DNA from 2 places in the Streptomyces sp. NPDC006510 genome. Region 1 is predicted to be linked to the other one. Evidence: riboswitches for the same ligand, from Rfam matches in the RefSeq annotation. Region 1 holds a riboswitch; the other holds the start of a gene.
What was found. Region 1 has a riboswitch for glycine ahead of gcvP (aminomethyl-transferring glycine dehydrogenase). Riboswitches for the same ligand answer to the same signal wherever they lie in the genome.

Region 1 (7,896 bases):
GTCGGCGAGTGGAAGCCGTAGTCGATCAGCCGCTTGGCGATGTCGTCGACGCTGACGCCGGTGGCCTTGGAGATCGGCCGCAGGTCCACGATGCACTCGTGCGCGACGAGACCGGCCGGGCCGTTGTACAGGATCGGGTAGTGCGGTTCCAGACGCTTGGCGATGTAGTTGGCGGCGAGCACGGCCACCTGCGTCGCACGCTTCAGGCCCTCCCCGCCCATCAGGCGTACGTACGCCCACGAGATGGGCAGAATGCCGGCCGAGCCCCACGGAGCGGCCGAGATCGGTCCGACCCCGGTCTCGGGGCCCGCGGCGGGCTGCAGCGGGTGGTTCGGCAGGTACGGCGCGAGGTGCGCGCGCACGCCGACCGGGCCGACGCCGGGGCCGCCGCCGCCGTGCGGGATGCAGAAGGTCTTGTGCAGGTTCAGGTGCGAGACGTCGCCGCCGAACCGGCCCGGCCTGGCGAGGCCCACCAGCGCGTTGAGGTTGGCACCGTCGACGTACACCTGACCGCCGGCGTCGTGCACCTCGGCGCAGATGTCGGCGACGTGCTCCTCGAACACACCGTGCGTCGACGGGTACGTGATCATGAGCACGGCGAGCTCGTCGCGGTGCTTCTCGATCTTGGCGCGGAGGTCCGCTATGTCGACCTCACCGTCGTCGGCGGTCTTGACCACGACGACCTTCATGCCGGCCATGACGGCGCTGGCCGCGTTGGTGCCGTGCGCGGAGGACGGAATGAGGCAGACGGTGCGCTGCTCGTCACCGTTGGCCCGGTGGTACGCCCGTACGGCCAGCAGGCCCGCGAACTCGCCCTGCGAGCCCGCGTTCGGCTGGATGGAGACCGCGTCGTACCCGGTGACCTCGGCGAGGCGCTCCTCCAGCTCGCGGATGAGGGTCAGGAACCCCTGCGCCTGCTCGGCCGGAGCGAAGGGATGCAGCGCACCGAACTCGGGCCAGGTGATCGACTCCATCTCGGTGGTCGCGTTCAGCTTCATGGTGCAGGAGCCGAGCGGGATCATGCCGCGGTCCAGCGCGTAGTCCCGGTCGGCGAGCTTGCGCAGGTAGCGCAGCATCGCGGTCTCGGAGCGGTGCTGGTGGAAGACCGGATGGGTGAGGATCTCGTCGCTGCGCAGCAGCCCCTCGGGCAGCGCGTCGGCAGCGGTGGCGTCCAGCGACTCGATGTCCCCGTCTACACCGAAGGCGGCCCAGACGGCGGCGATCTGGGTACGCGTGGTGGTCTCGTCGCAGGCGAGGGAGACCAGGTCGGCGTCGACGAGCCGCAGGTTGACCCCGCGCTCGCGGGCAGCGGCGACGATCTCGGCCGCCTTGCCCGGGACACGCACGGTGAGGGTGTCGAAGTGGGCGCCGGTCACGACGTCGATGCCGGAGGCGCGCAGGCCCTCGGCCAGGATCGTCGCGTAGCGGTGGGTGCGCCGGGCGATCGTCCGCAGCCCGTCCGGGCCGTGGTAGACGGCGTACATTCCGGCCATGACGGCGAGCAGCACCTGAGCGGTACAGATGTTGCTGGTGGCCTTCTCCCGGCGGATGTGCTGCTCGCGGGTCTGCAGGGCCAGCCGGTAGGCCTTGTTGCCGTCCGCGTCAACGGAGACACCGACGAGGCGGCCGGGAAGGCTGCGGGCGAACTTCTCCCGTACGGCCATGAAGCCGGCGTGCGGTCCGCCGAAGCCCATCGGCACACCGAAGCGCTGTGTGGTGCCGACCGCGATGTCCGCGCCCAGGTCACCGGGCGAGGTGAGCAGGGTCAGGGCCAGCAGGTCGGCGGCGACCGTGACGATCGCGCCCAGCTCGTGGGCCTGCTCGATGACGGGCTCGATGTTCCGCACCGCTCCGGAGGCACCCGGGTACTGCACCAGGACGCCGAAGACACCGCGCTCGGCGATCTCCGCCGGGATGCCGTCGGACAGGTCGGCGACGACGACCTCGACACCGGTCGGCTCGGCGCGGGTCTCGATGACCGCGATCGTCTGCGGCAGGGCGTCGGCGTCGACCAGGAAGACACCGTCCTTCACCTTGCCGACGCGCCGGGAGAGCGCCATGGCCTCGGCGGCCGCGGTGCCCTCGTCGAGCAGCGAGGCGCCGGAGGTGGGCAGCCCGGTCAGCTCGGCGACCATCGTCTGGAAGTTGAGGAGCGCCTCCAGGCGGCCCTGCGAAATCTCCGGCTGGTACGGCGTGTAGGCCGTGTACCAGGCGGGGTTCTCCATGACGTTGCGCAGGATCACCGGCGGGGTGAAGGTGCCGTAGTAGCCGAGTCCGATCATCGGGGCCAGCACCTGGTTGCGGTCCGCGAGCTCGCGCAGCTCGGCGAGAACCTCGGCCTCGGTGCGCGCGCCCGGCAGACCGAGTGCTTCCGCGCTCTTGATGACATCGGGCACCGCGGCCGCGGTGAGCTCGTCCAGCGATCCGTAACCGACCTGGGCGAGCATCTTCGACTGCGCCTCGGCATCGGGTCCGATATGGCGCTGCTCGAACGGAATGCCCTGCTCCAGCTGGGAGAGCGGAGTGCGACGGGGGGTCATGGTGGAGGCCTCCTGGTCTGTCACGACCTGCGAGGGGCACCACGGCGCGGGTGCCCGAACGGCCTCCCCCTCTGTCATCTCAACCTGAGAGCTTCGCCGGCGCGCCCTGCGGCGTACCGGCTTTCACCGTCGGTGAGGAAGGGACTCGCACCGGCACTCGGCCGCACGTGACCCGCCCTGCTTTCCAGAGTGACCTCGTCCGTGCGGTACGGGGGCCTGAGAGATTCCGGGGAGGATTTGCTCCTTCGGCGCCTTCGGATCAGCTCCGGAGGACTCTCCCGCACGGGGTCAGCAGCCATCACCAGACTACCAGCGGGGTTCATGGCTGATTTCTCGAGTGGCCAACCACCCGGATCTGCCCTTTTGTAGTGCTTGTGGAGTAGCCGCGACCAGTGGGAGGGACCGTGCAGACCGACATCGATCCGCGCAGCCTGATCGGCCGCAAGGCGTTCGACCGCAAGGGCACCAAGATCGGAACCGTGGACGAGGTCTACCTCGACGACGCGACCGGTGTGCCCGAGTGGGCAGCCGTACGCACCGGACTCTTCAGCCGGGACGCGTTCGTCCCGCTGGAACCCAGCGAATTCGTGGAGGACACGCTCCGCATCCCCTTCGACCGTGCGCTGATCAAGGACGCGCCCGACTTCGGCGTCGGCCGCCATCTCTCACCGGAACAGGAGCTCCAGCTCTACCGGCACTACGGTCTGGACTCCCCGCCCGAGGCGACCGGCCCGGACAGGGACTTCGGCAGGCTGGCCGGCCAGGACGAGTAGTCCACCGGGTCCCGCACCAACGGCAGCGGATCGGCCGGCCGGAGCTCCGGGTCGTCGATCCGGAACGTACGCACCCGGCCGGGCGCCGACTCGGGCTCCTCGAACCGCACGGTCACCCGGCCGACGCCGCTGCCCTGCACCCAGCCATGGCCGTATACGTCATGGCGTACGTCGTGTCCGGCGGGCCAGCGCCGTGCGGCGCGCTGCTCGGCGGTCTCCGGGGCCTCAGCCGGGGAATCGCCCGGCAGCTCGGCCCCGGTGTCCTCCGCCGGTGCCGTCTCCTGCGCCGATTCCTCGGCTGCGGTCCGCTCACCGGCGGCCTGGGCGAAGAGATCCTCCTGCGTGTAGTCGGCAAGCCCCGTCACGCCCACTCCGAGCAGCCGGACGCCTCCGGTGGTGTCCACGGCCTCCAGGAGCCGTGCGGCGGCCTCACGGACCACCGTGGGGTCGTCCGTGGGCCCACGGAGAGTCTCGGACCTCGTGAGCGTCGAGAAGTCGTACCGGCGCACCTTCAGCACCACCGTCCGCCCGGACCGCCCCGCGCCCCGCAGCCTCTGGACGCATCGGTCGGCCAGCCGCTCGACCTCCGTCCTGATCCGTACCCGGTCGTGCAGGTCGGCGTCGAAGGTGTCCTCGACCGACACCGATTTGGCGTCCCGCTCCGCGACCACCGGCCGGTCGTCGTACCCGAACGCCATGCGATGGAGCGAGCCCCCGTGCGCCTTCCCCAGCAGGCGTACGAGCTCGTCCTCACCCGCCTCGACCAGGTCGTCGACCGTCGTCATCCCGGCACGGCGCAGATGGTCCGCCGTCGCGGGCCCGACACCGGGGAGAATCCGTACCGACATGGGTGCGAGGAGTTCTCGCTCCGTGCCCGGCTCTATGAGCAGCAGGCCGTTCGGTTTCGCCTCCTCCGAAGCGATCTTGGCCAGCATCTTGGAACCGGCGAGCCCGACCGAGCCGGTGAGCCCGGTGACCGCTTTGATGGCCGTACGCAGCTGCTCACCGATCTCCAGCGCCGAAGCTGTGTCATCGGCCGTCCCACCGGCCTCCAGGTCCACGAAGGCCTCGTCCAGGCTGAGGGGCTCCACCAGCGGGGAGAGCCGCGCGAGCAGCTCCATCACCTGGTCGCTCACCGTCCGGTACAGCTGGAAGCGGGGCACCAGATAGGCCGCGTTGGGCGCCAGCCGCCGCGCCTGCGCCATGGGCATCGCCGAGTGCACCCCGAAGCGACGCGCCTCGTACGAAGCGGTGGCGACGACCCCGCGCGGCCCGAGCCCGCCCACCACGACCGGCTTGCCGCGCAGGCTCGGCTTCGCCGCCTGCTCGGCAGAGGCGTAGAAAGCATCCATGTCCAGATGCAGGATGGTGGGCGCGGCTCTCACATCAATCGATGCTGCCCTACGGCACTGACAATTGCCGCGCCCGAACCGTCGGCCGCGTCAGCCGGCGCGGTTGCGCCGCCGCGCGAGCTCATCGGTGGGGTTGTTCCCGATGAGGGTCTCGCCGGTGTCCACCCGCTCGCCGTGCAGCTGGGAGAGGGCGACGTCGACGTCCTGCCACACCACACCCACCGCGATGCCGAAGACCCCCTGGCCGCCCTGGAGCAGGCTGACGACCTCGTCGGGCGAGGAGCACTCGTAGACCGTCGCCCCGTCGCTCATCAGCGTCATCCGCTCAAGGTCCTGGAATCCGCGGGCGCGCAGATGCTGAACCGTGGTGCGGATGTTCTGCAGTGCCACACCGGTGTCCAGGAAACGCTTCACGATCTTCAGCAGGACGACGTCCCGGAAACTGTAGAGCCGCTGTGTGCCGGAGCCGTACGCCGGGCGCACGCTCGGTTCCACCAGCCCCGTGCGCGCCCAGTAGTCGAGCTGCCGGTAGGTGATCCCGGCCGCCGCGCAGGCGGTCGGCCCGCGGTAGCCGATGTCGCCGGCCGATGCCACTCCGTCCCCCGCCATCGCCGCCGGTTGAACCGGCTGCATGATGGTGTGGTCGGCTGTACTCCCCTGCTGCGGATACGGCCCACCCGCTGCCGTACCGTCGCCGCTGCTTCTCACGCCGACCTCCGTCCTTGACCTGCCATGTCGAAGGTAGGCAGTCACTCGGGGTGCGTCAACGATCGCCACACTCGGCACGCCGAGTGATAATCACCCTGAGGGTGGTTTCCCGTGTCTCACGAACGGGAAAGGCTTGCCGGATGCGCTGACTGCGACCCCGAAGAACGGTCACTGACTGTTGGTACCGAAATCCTCCGGAGAGATCTGATCGAGGAACTCGCGGAATTTCTCCACCTCATCCTCCTGCTCGTCCGGGATGGCGATGCCGGCGTCGTCGAGCACCCCGTCACTGCCGTAGATCGGCGTCCCGGTGCGCAATGCGAGCGCTATGGCGTCGGACGGCCGCGCGCTCACCTCGACCCCGCTGGCGAAGACCAGCTCCGCGTAGAAGACCCCTTCCCGAAGGTCCGTGATGCGGACCTCGGTGAGCTCCTGGCCGACAGCCTCGAGCACGTCCTTGAAGAGATCATGGGTCAGCGGCCTGGCCGGAGCCATGCCCTGCTGGGCGAAGGCGATCGCGGTTGCCTCACCAGGACCGATCCAAATGGGGAGGTACCGATCGCCTCCCACTTCACGCAGGAGCACGATCGGTTGGTTGGAGGGCATTTCCACCCGGACACCCACAACGTCGAGCTCGTTCACACAGCAACCCTAGGACGTGCCCGGCAGGTTTGGGTAGTCGGGCACCGGCGCGATCAGTGGAGCCGGATGTGCAGAGCGCTCTGCACAAGGGCCGAATGAAGCCTCACGGACAGCTCCGCGAGTTCTTTCGCAGTGGCCTCCGCATGGGCTCTGGTCTGCGGATTCCGGTGCCGGCGCAAGGGCGCGACCACCTGCTCGATGAGTCCGACCTCGCGATCCGCGGCCGCTCGCACGGCGCGCAGGTGACGCGGTTCCAGACCGAACCTGCCCAGATCCGCCACAAGCTTGGCAACCGTGACCATCTCGGCGTCGTAACCGCCCTCGGCGGTCGGCACGACCAGGCCGTACGACTCCCACTCATCGAGGTCGCTCTCGGTGACCTCGGCGGCCGCCAGCAGCTCGGCACGGCCGATTCGGGCTGCGGTGGCCCGTCCGGACTCCGCATCCCAGCCGCCGTCGGCCAGCTCCCGGGGGCCGCCCCCGGAGGGAAGGGCGGCCTGTTCACCACGGGCGAGTGCGTCCAGATGCTCACGGATGACCTTCAGCGGGAGGTAGTGGTCCCGCTGCATGCGCAGCACCTGAGCCAGCCGCTCCACATCGGCGCCACGGAACTTGCGATAGCCGGAGGGGGTCCGCTGCGGCTCGACGAGTCCTTCGGCCTCCAGGAATCGAATCTTGGAGATCGTGACCTCGGGGAACTCCTCCCGCAGCCGCAGGAGCACCGTGCCGATGCTCATCGGGCGGTCGTCGGCGGTGGCGGTGCCGTGGCCGGCACCGCCCGTCGGTGTTCTCAGCATGGACCTTCCCTGACGGGTCAGATACCGCGCTGGCTCGCGTAGAAGACCAGCCGGTACTTGCCGATCTGCACTTCGTCGCCGTTGGACAGAGCGACGGAGTCGATGCGCTCACGGTTGACGTAGGTACCGTTCAGGCTGCCCACGTCCCCGACCGTGAAGCTGCCGTCGGGGTTCCTGCGGAACTCCACATGCCGCCGCGACACCGTCACGTCGTCGAGGAAGATGTCGCTCTGCGGGTGGCGGCCGGCCGTGGTCAGCTCACCGTCCAGCAGAAAGCGGCTGCCGGAGTTCGGACCGCGGCGCACCACCAGGAGCGCCGAGCCGAGCGGAAGGGCATCGACGGCCGCCTGTGCCTCGGGCGAGAGGGACGGAAGGGCCGTCTGCCCGGTGGCCTCCGCCTCGTATGCCTCAAGGCCGGAGATGGAGATGGTGGAGGTCGTCTCCGAGGCACGCTCGGGAACCCCGCCCCGCAGCGGCGCGCCGCAGTTGGAGCAGAAACGACTGGCCTCGGCATTGCGATGCCCGCACCTCGTACAGACCGGCATGGACGAACCCTCCTGCCTGGGGGCGAACTCTCCACCCGTACTTGAGGTCGACGATTCTCCGAAACCTATGCGGCCGGGACCAGCAGGGTCAACAGACGACGCGCCGGATGCTCCCGAATTGTCACTGCCCGTACCCGACACCTGATCACGGAAGAGCGGGCGCTCCGTGCCCTGCTCGTCCGCCTGGCCATGGCGCGGTGCGCGATGGCGGGCAGCCTCGTCGCGAGCGCTCTTGCCGAACAACTTCCCAAACAACTTCACGGGCGATTCCCCTTGACCGAAATAGACCCGCCCGTGGGGCAGGACGAACCCTGAATGAACACACCTGCCGACCCGGACATCTTCACAACGTCCGTATCCACTCGACAGTTTCCACCACGCGCCACCAATACGATGCGGCGACCCCCCGCAACCTCGTGCCAGTCTCCTTCGCACCCTCCGCGCCGCGGACTCACGGGGATGACGACCGAGCGTAGTCAGGCTGCTTCGCCGGTCGCAAGGCGTCCACGACGATGTCGTCGGCCTGCTCGACCTGAACG
Region 2 (7,896 bases), on a different contig from region 1:
AGCATGCCGATGGCTCCGGCCGCGAGGAGGAAGCGGACCACGCCGTCCTCCTTCTCCGCCTCGGTGGCGCCGCCGGCCGCGAAGTTCATGTAGTAGTGCAGCACCGCCGGGATGATGCCCGCGGCGCCGTTGGTGGGGGCGGTGACGACCCGGCCGCCCGCCGCGTTCTCCTCGTTGACCGCCATCGCGTAGAGGGTGATCCACTCCATCGCGTGGGTCTGCGGGTCGCCCTCGGCCCGCAGCTGGCGGGCGGTGTTCGCGGCGCGGCGGCGGACCTTGAGGCCGCCCGGCAGGATGCCCTCGCGGGACATGCCGCGCGAGACACAGGCCTGCATGACGCGCCAGATGTCCAGCAGACCCGAGCGGATCTCGTCCTCGGTGCGCCAGGCCCGCTCGTTCTCCAGCATCAGCGAGGAGATGGACAGGCCGGTGTCCCTGGAGAGCCGCAGCAGTTCGTCGCCGGTGCGGAAGGGGTGCTTGAGCACGGTGTCGTCGAGCACGATCCGGTCCTCGCCCGCACCATCCCCGCCGAGGGCGTCCGTGTCGACGACGAAGCCGCCGCCGACCGAGTAGTACGTCTTCTCCAGGAGAAGGGCACCGTCGCGGTCGAAGGCGAAGACCGTCATGCCGTTCGCGTGGTACGGGAGGGCCTTGCGGCGGTGCAGGATCAGCTGCTTGTCGGCGTCGAAGTCGATCTCGTGCATGCCGAGGAGGTTGATCCGGCCCGTGCTGCGGATCTGCTCCACCCGGTCGTCGGCGGACTCCACGTCGACCGTGCGGGGCGACTCGCCCTCCAGACCGAGCAGGACGGCCTTGGGGGTGCCGTGGCCGTGACCGGTCGCACCGAGCGAGCCGTACAGCTCGGCGCGTATCGAGGCGGTGTGGGCGATGAGGCCCTCGTTCTTCAGCCGGCGCGCGAACATGCGGGCGGCGCGCATCGGGCCGACCGTATGGGAGCTGGACGGGCCGATGCCGATCGAGAACAGGTCGAAGACCGAGATGGCCACGGGTGACTCCTCAAGGGTTGGTAGACATCGTCGTCTGCCGGGTGGTGCGGTGGGACCGGCCGGTTCGGAGAGCGGCGGGGGACAAGGGATGGGGCACCGCGCTCACTGCCAGTGTGCGCGATGCCCCGCCCGAGGGTGACGAACTGTGTCCCGGACTACTTCAGACCGGGGTACAGCGGGAACTTCTCGGCCAGCGCGACGACACGGGCCTTCAGTGCGTCCGCGTCGTAGGACGGCTTGAGCGCGGCGGCGATGATCTCCGCGACCTCGGTGAAGTCCTCGGCCTGGAAACCGCGGGTCGCCAGGGCCGGCGTACCGATCCGCAGGCCCGAGGTGACCATCGGCGGCCGCGGGTCGTTGGGGATGGCGTTCCGGTTGACCGTGATGCCCAGCTCGTGCAGCCGGTCCTCGGCCTGCTGGCCGTCCAGCTCGGAGTTGCGCAGGTCGACGAGGACCAGGTGGACGTCCGTACCGCCGGACAGCACGGAGACACCGACCTCGGTGACGTCCGGCTGGGCCAGGCGCTCGGCGAGGATGCGGGCGCCGTCCAGGGTGCGCTGCTGGCGCTCCTTGAACTCCTCGGTCGCCGCGACCTTGAACGAGACCGCCTTGGCCGCGATCACGTGCTCCAGCGGGCCGCCCTGCTGGCCCGGGAAGACCGCGGAGTTGATCTTCTTGGCGAGCTCCTGCGTCGACAGGATGACGCCACCACGCGGACCGCCGAGGGTCTTGTGCGTGGTGGTCGTGACCACATGGGCGTGCGGCACCGGGTTGGGGTGCAGACCCGCCGCGACCAGGCCGGCGAAGTGCGCCATGTCGACCATCAGGTACGCGCCGACCTCGTCCGCGATGCGGCGGAAGGCGGCGAAGTCCAGCTGACGGGGGTACGCGGACCAGCCGGCGACGATCAGCTTCGGCTTGGACTCCTTGGCCAGACGCTCGACCTCGGCCATGTCCACGACGCCGGTCTCGTCGACGTGGTACGGGACCACGTTGTAGAGCTTGCCGGAGAAGTTGATCTTCATGCCGTGGGTCAGGTGACCGCCGTGGGCCAGGTTCAGGCCCATGATCGTGTCGCCCGGCTTGAGCAGCGCGAACATCGCGGCGGCGTTGGCCTGCGCACCGGAGTGCGGCTGGACGTTCGCGGCCTCGGCGCCGAACAGCGCCTTGATGCGGTCGATGGCGATCTGCTCGACGACGTCGACGTGCTCGCAGCCGCCGTAGTAGCGGCGGCCGGGGTAGCCCTCGGCGTACTTGTTGGTGAGGACGGAGCCCTGGGCCTCCATGACCGCGACCGGAGCGAAGTTCTCCGAGGCGATCATTTCGAGGGTGGACTGCTGACGGTGGAGCTCGGCGTCGACAGCGGCGGCGACGTCCGGGTCCAGCTCGTGGAGAGAGGAGTTGAGAAGCGACATCAGGTGGTCCCTTGGGGTCTTTAGTTGCCGGAGAACTCGGTGTACTCGTCGGCGGAGAGCAGGTCCTTCGGCTCCTCCGCGACGCGTACCTTGAACAGCCAGCCGCCCTCGAAGGGAGCGGAGTTCACCAGCGACGGGTCGTCCACGACATCCTGGTTCGACTCGGTGACCTCGCCGGTCACCGGCGAGTACAGGTCGCTCACCGACTTGGTCGACTCCAGCTCGCCACAGGTCTCGCCCGCGGTCACCGTGTCACCGACCTTGGGCAGGTCGGCGTAGACGACGTCGCCGAGCGCGTTGGCCGCGAACTCGGTGATGCCGATCGTGGCCACACCGTCCTCGACGGCCGACAGCCACTCGTGCTCCTTGCTGTAACGCAGCTGCTGGGGGTTGCTCATGACCTGAATTCTCCTGTACGCGGGGGAGTGCTGATGAACGGTGGTCTTACGGTGTGAGACGCGACTGCGTCACTTTCCGAGGTGCGCGGACGTCACTTCTGGCGCTTGTAGAACGGCAGCGCCACGACCTCGTACGGCTCGTGGCTGCCCCGGATGTCCACTGCGACGCCCCCGGTGCCGGGCGTGGCGTGCTCGGCGTCGACGTACGCCATGGCGATCGGCTTGCCCAGGGTGGGCGACGGGGCGCCCGAGGTGACCTCGCCGATGACCTCGCCGCCGGCGGTCACGGAGAAGCCGGCGCGCGGCACCCGGCGGCCCTCGGCGACCAGCCCGACCAGCTTGCGCGGCGGGGCGGTCTCGGCGCGCTCGGCGGCGGCCTCCAGGGCCTCGCGGCCGACGAAGTCGCCCTCCTTCTCGAACTTCACGACCCGGCCGAGACCGGCGTCGAACGGGGTGAGCCCGGTGGTCAGCTCGTGCCCGTACAGCGGCATGCCCGCCTCCAGGCGCAGCGTGTCGCGGCAGGAGAGCCCGCACGGGATCAGGCCGTGGGAGGCGCCCGCCTCGGTCAGCGCCTTCCACAGCTGCTCGGCGTGCTCGGGGGCGACGAACAGCTCGAAGCCGTCCTCGCCGGTGTAGCCGGTACGGGCGATCAGCGCGGGGACACCGGCGACCGTGCCGGGCAGACCGGCGTAGTACTTCAGGCCGTCCAGGTCGGCATCGGTGACGGAGGCCAGGATGGCGGGGGACTCGGGGCCCTGGACGGCGAGCAGCGCGTACGCGTCGCGGTCGTCGCGCACCTCGACGTCGAAGCCGTCGGAGCGTGCGGTCAGCGCGTCCAGCACGATCTGGGCGTTGCCCGCGTTGGCGACGACCATGTACTCGGCCGCTCCCAGCCGGTACACGATCAGGTCGTCCAGGATGCCGCCGTCCTCGGCGCAGATCATCGTGTAGCGGGCCCGGCCCACGGCGACGGTGCCGATGTTGCCGACCAGCGCGAAGTTCAGGAAGGCCGCGGCTTCGGCGCCGGTGACGGTGATCTCGCCCATGTGCGACAGGTCGAAGAGGCCGGCCCTGGTGCGCACCGCGTTGTGCTCGTCGCGCTCGCTGGCGTACCGCAGGGGCATGTCCCAGCCCGCGAAGTCGGTCATGGTCGCGCCCAGCGAACGGTGCAGGGCATCGAGGGCGGTGAGGCGGGGGGCGGTGCTCATGGGTGTGACTCCCGGGGCATGACGACGAGGAAGATCCCTCCCCATCTGTCATCGGAACCTGAGAGGTTCGCCGAGAGCCCCTGGAAGGGTTCGGCTTGCACCTTGGGTGGAGCCGCGAAGCGGCCCGCTTTTCAGATCTGCCTCATCCACGCGGTACGGGGCCTGAGAGATTCAAGGGAGGAACTTGCTCCTTCGGCGCCCGGCACATGCAGTGACCGGAACTCTCCCGCGCGGATTCAAGCGGCCTATATGCAGTTGGCCGGGTCATCATCGCACGCATCGGGCCGGAGTGGGGCGTCGGTCCCCTCACGGAATTCAGCGGCGTGGGCGGTTGTGCCGCATTACCTTTTCTTTACACTTCAGGGGCATGTGTGGGGTGACCCGACAGGGGGAGGGCGATGACGTTGCAGCGGTACGCGATGACCGCGGGGGTCGCGCACGGCGCGATGCCCGCACAGGCGGGGGCCCCGGCGAGGGGGCTGTCCGGCCCGCACGCGCCCGTCGTGCGGGATCTCCGGGACCGGTCCGGGCGCAGTCCGCGCGGCCTGCGGTTCGCGGCGGGCGACGTGGTGGTGGTCTCCGGGCTGCCCGGCAGCGGCAAGTCGACGCTCATCCGGCGGGCGGTGACGACGGCGCACGCCATCGACTCCCAGGACACCCGAGACCGCTGGGCGCGGATCATGCCCCGTTTACTCCCGTACGCCCTCTACCGCCCGCTCGTCCGCGCCGCCCACTACTGGGGGCTGTGGCGGGTGCTGCGTTCCGGGGAGTCCGTCGTCGTCCACGACTGCGGGACGCAGTCGTGGGTGCGCGGCTGGCTGGCCCGTGACGCGCGGCGCCGGGGCGGGGTCCTGCATCTCGTCCTGCTCGATGTCACGCCGCAGACGGCGAGGGAGGGGCAGCGGGAGCGCGGACGCGGCGTGTCCGGTTACGCGTTCGCCAGACACCGCAGGGCGGTGGGCAAGCTGCTGCGGGCAACCGAGGCGGGCCTGCTGCCGCCCGGGTGTGCTTCGGCGGTGCTGCTGGACCGGGAGGCGGCGGGGCGGCTCGGCCGGATCTCGTTCGCGGACGTACGGCGCGGGGCCGGGTAGCGAGGGGGCCGGGCGCTGGAGGGCCGGGTAGCCGCGGGGCCGGGTGGCTCCGGGGCCTGGCGTTAATCTTCTGCCGGAAAGCTTGGGCGAGAAGGGGAAGCAGTGGACGTTCCGGCACAGGTCCAGTCCCATCCGCAGGGCGGATGGCCGGCCAATGAGCTCGAAGAAGTGCTGATGGCCTCGGTGGGCATCCCGGAGGCGGGCGGACGGCTCGTCGAGGTGCTCGGGCGCAGCCAGGTCTGGGTGCCGCTGCCCAACGGGGGCGGACCCGACTCGGCGGCCCTGGACCTGCCGACGGTGGAGATCGAGGGCGCTCCGTACGTCCCCGTGTTCAGCTCCGAACAGCAGTTCCTCACCTGTGTCGGCACCCATATGTCCTTCACCGTCGCGCCCGCCCGCGACTTCGCCCGGGGACTGCCCCCGCAGCTCGGCATCGCCGTGAACCCGGGCGGCGCGGTCGGGATGCCGCTGCCGCCGCCCGCCGTGGCCGAACTCTGCCGGGCCGGACGCACTCCGCTGGACGGTCCGGCCAGCGGCGGCAGGGTCCGGCTGTACGAGCCGGACTGGAAGGAGGAGCCCGTCGACTTCCTCGCCGCGGCGGCCGGTGAATTCGAGGAGAGCGGCGTCGTGCTCTCCGCCCGCCGGGCGCTGGCCAGCATCGAGGGCGGCGACCCCGTCCTCTTCATCGGTGTCGAGTTCTCCACCTGGGAAGGCGCGGGGCGCAATGCCCCGATGGACGCCCTCGGCCGCGCTCTCGGCCGGGTCGAGGTGCCCTGGCCGGTCAATCTCGTACTGCTCGATGTGGCACAGGACCCGGTCGGCGACTGGATACGGGAGAAGGTCCGGCCGTTCTACCAGCGAGCGGGCCAGTAGCGCCCGGCGCGGAGCCGACGGCGGGCACCGGCGTGGAACACCGCTTCGACCCATGGCGTCAAGTCGGTGTCAGGACCGGCGCATAAGCTGGTTTCATGGCTGGTGCATCGGCATCGTGCCGCACCCGTGTGCCCGGGAGCGGTGGGCCGACACAGTGGATCGAAGAGGGGCGGGACCAGGTGAGTGCGTCAGGCACCGCGGCGGCCGGGCAGGTCGAGCACATGCTGCGCCAAGTGACGCCCGGACGCTACGACGCGTACGAGGCGCTGCTGCAGGCCCTCGCGAACGACCGGATCTGGATGCTCCTCTGGCACGGCCGGCCGGGCTCGCCCGACGCCCAGTACGGAAACATGGAGGTCGACGGCCTCGGCTACGCCCCCTGTGTGACCTCCGCCCAGGAACTCTCGGCCAGCGGCTGGACCCGCGACCACGAGCTGGTCGGCGGCCGGGACATCGCCCGCGCCCTCTTCCCCGACCGCTGGGGCATCTGGCTCAACCCGCACGCCCCGGGCGGCGGCGTCGGCATCCCCTGGCTGGATCTGCGCCGGATCGCCACCGGCCTCGACCGGATGCCCGCAGGACCGCTCCGGCTCACCGAGCCGGCCATCGAGATCCCGCAGTTCTACGCCCTGCTCACGCAGAACGCCCACCACACCCCGGCGATCCGCTCGCTGCGCCGCGCCTGGGTGCAGCCCGCGCTCGGGGTCCCGTACCTCGCCATCGGTCTCGACCTCTACGACACGAGCCCGCCCTCGGTGGACGCGGCGCGCGCGATGATGCAGCAGTCGATCTCCGCCGTCCCGGACGGGCTGCCCGTCTCCACCGTCGCGATGTCCGACGAGTACGACCCGGTCGCGATGTGGCTGCGCGCCAACTCCCGCCCGTTCTACGACCGCGAGGCGCACGCCCAGGCGTCCCCCGCCGCGGGCTACGGCTACCCGCCGCAGGGTACGTACTGACCTTCCGGCCGCTGCCCCTTCCAGCCGCTGATCCTTCCGGACACCCGCCCGGGCGCCCGGTCGCGTATCCGCGCCCCGAGGAAACGGATGTATGTTCCCGGTACCCGTAATGGACCCTTCGCCCCCAAAGGCTGTAATGCGGTCGTACATTCCCGGTTCCAGGGATGCGGTTGTACGTTCCTGATTTCCGGAACGCGGCCATAAGGCACCAACTCCCCGAATGCGGGCACGCGTTCAGCTTCCCCGTGACGCGCCCGGCCGCCGGTGTCCGAGACCTCCGAGCTGGGTACGTCTGGTGGTGAAAGCGTCGCGAATCGGCGCGCGTGCCCCCCTTCCGTATCAACTGACCTGTGTTCGGGGGGCGTTCACATCCGTCCGGATAACGGAACACCCCAGACCGCATCACGGTTAGGCATCCATTCGTCTGTCGGTATGGCTACCAGCCGTAACGGCAATGAAGACTCCCGCACCAAGGGCGTCTTGCCGCCTCTGTGTACGACTGACTGATCGCGCCGCCACAGCGGCCAGTTCGGCCCGGCCACCGCCGGTTGAGAGGGGTCCTTGTCACGATGACGGCACCACTGCACGAGCCGACCAAGGAAGCGGATCCGATCGCGACCGGCGGTCCCGCAGTCGACTCCGGAGTGAAGAAGGTCGAGGGCCGGTCTCTCAAGCAGATCGCCTGGAACCGCCTGAAGCAGGACAAGGTCGCGCTGGCGGGCGGCATCACCGTGCTCGTCCTGGTCGTGGTGGCGATCTTCGCCCCGCTGATCGTGAGCCTGTTCGGGCACCCGCCGAACGAGTTCCACCAGGACATGCTCGACCCGCTGACCAATCTCCCCACGGGCGACCTCGGCGGCGTGAGCGGCGACTACCTCTTCGGCGTCGAGCCCAACAAGGGGCGCGACATCTTCAGCCGGATCGTCTACGGTGCCCGGATCTCGC

Region 2: another riboswitch for glycine. It lies ahead of gcvT (glycine cleavage system aminomethyltransferase GcvT); the one in region 1 lies ahead of gcvP (aminomethyl-transferring glycine dehydrogenase).

Annotation. Positions count from the first base shown of each region.
Region 1 covers NZ_JBEXPH010000051.1:5,507-13,402, reverse strand. The annotation lists gene gcvP (aminomethyl-transferring glycine dehydrogenase) at 1-2,540, opposite strand, end outside; glycine riboswitch at 2,735-2,831, opposite strand; gene ABZY11_RS17790 (PRC-barrel domain-containing protein) at 2,945-3,313, shown strand; gene ABZY11_RS17785 (DNA polymerase IV) at 3,238-4,698, opposite strand; gene ABZY11_RS17780 (MerR family transcriptional regulator) at 4,756-5,373, opposite strand; gene ABZY11_RS17775 (bifunctional nuclease family protein) at 5,542-6,015, opposite strand; gene ABZY11_RS17770 (MerR family transcriptional regulator) at 6,069-6,812, opposite strand; gene ABZY11_RS17765 (FHA domain-containing protein) at 6,830-7,618, opposite strand; gene ABZY11_RS17760 (DUF881 domain-containing protein) at 7,809-7,896, opposite strand, start outside.
Region 2 covers NZ_JBEXPH010000080.1:2,642-10,537, forward strand. The annotation lists gene ABZY11_RS23315 (L-serine ammonia-lyase) at 1-1,007, opposite strand, end outside; gene glyA (serine hydroxymethyltransferase) at 1,163-2,422, opposite strand; gene gcvH (glycine cleavage system protein GcvH) at 2,443-2,820, opposite strand; gene gcvT (glycine cleavage system aminomethyltransferase GcvT) at 2,913-4,028, opposite strand; glycine riboswitch at 4,170-4,267, opposite strand; gene ABZY11_RS23335 (AAA family ATPase) at 4,427-5,119, shown strand; gene ABZY11_RS23340 (enhanced serine sensitivity protein SseB) at 5,222-5,992, shown strand; gene ABZY11_RS23345 (enhanced serine sensitivity protein SseB C-terminal domain-containing protein) at 6,172-6,951, shown strand; gene ABZY11_RS23350 (ABC transporter permease) at 7,521-7,896, shown strand, end outside.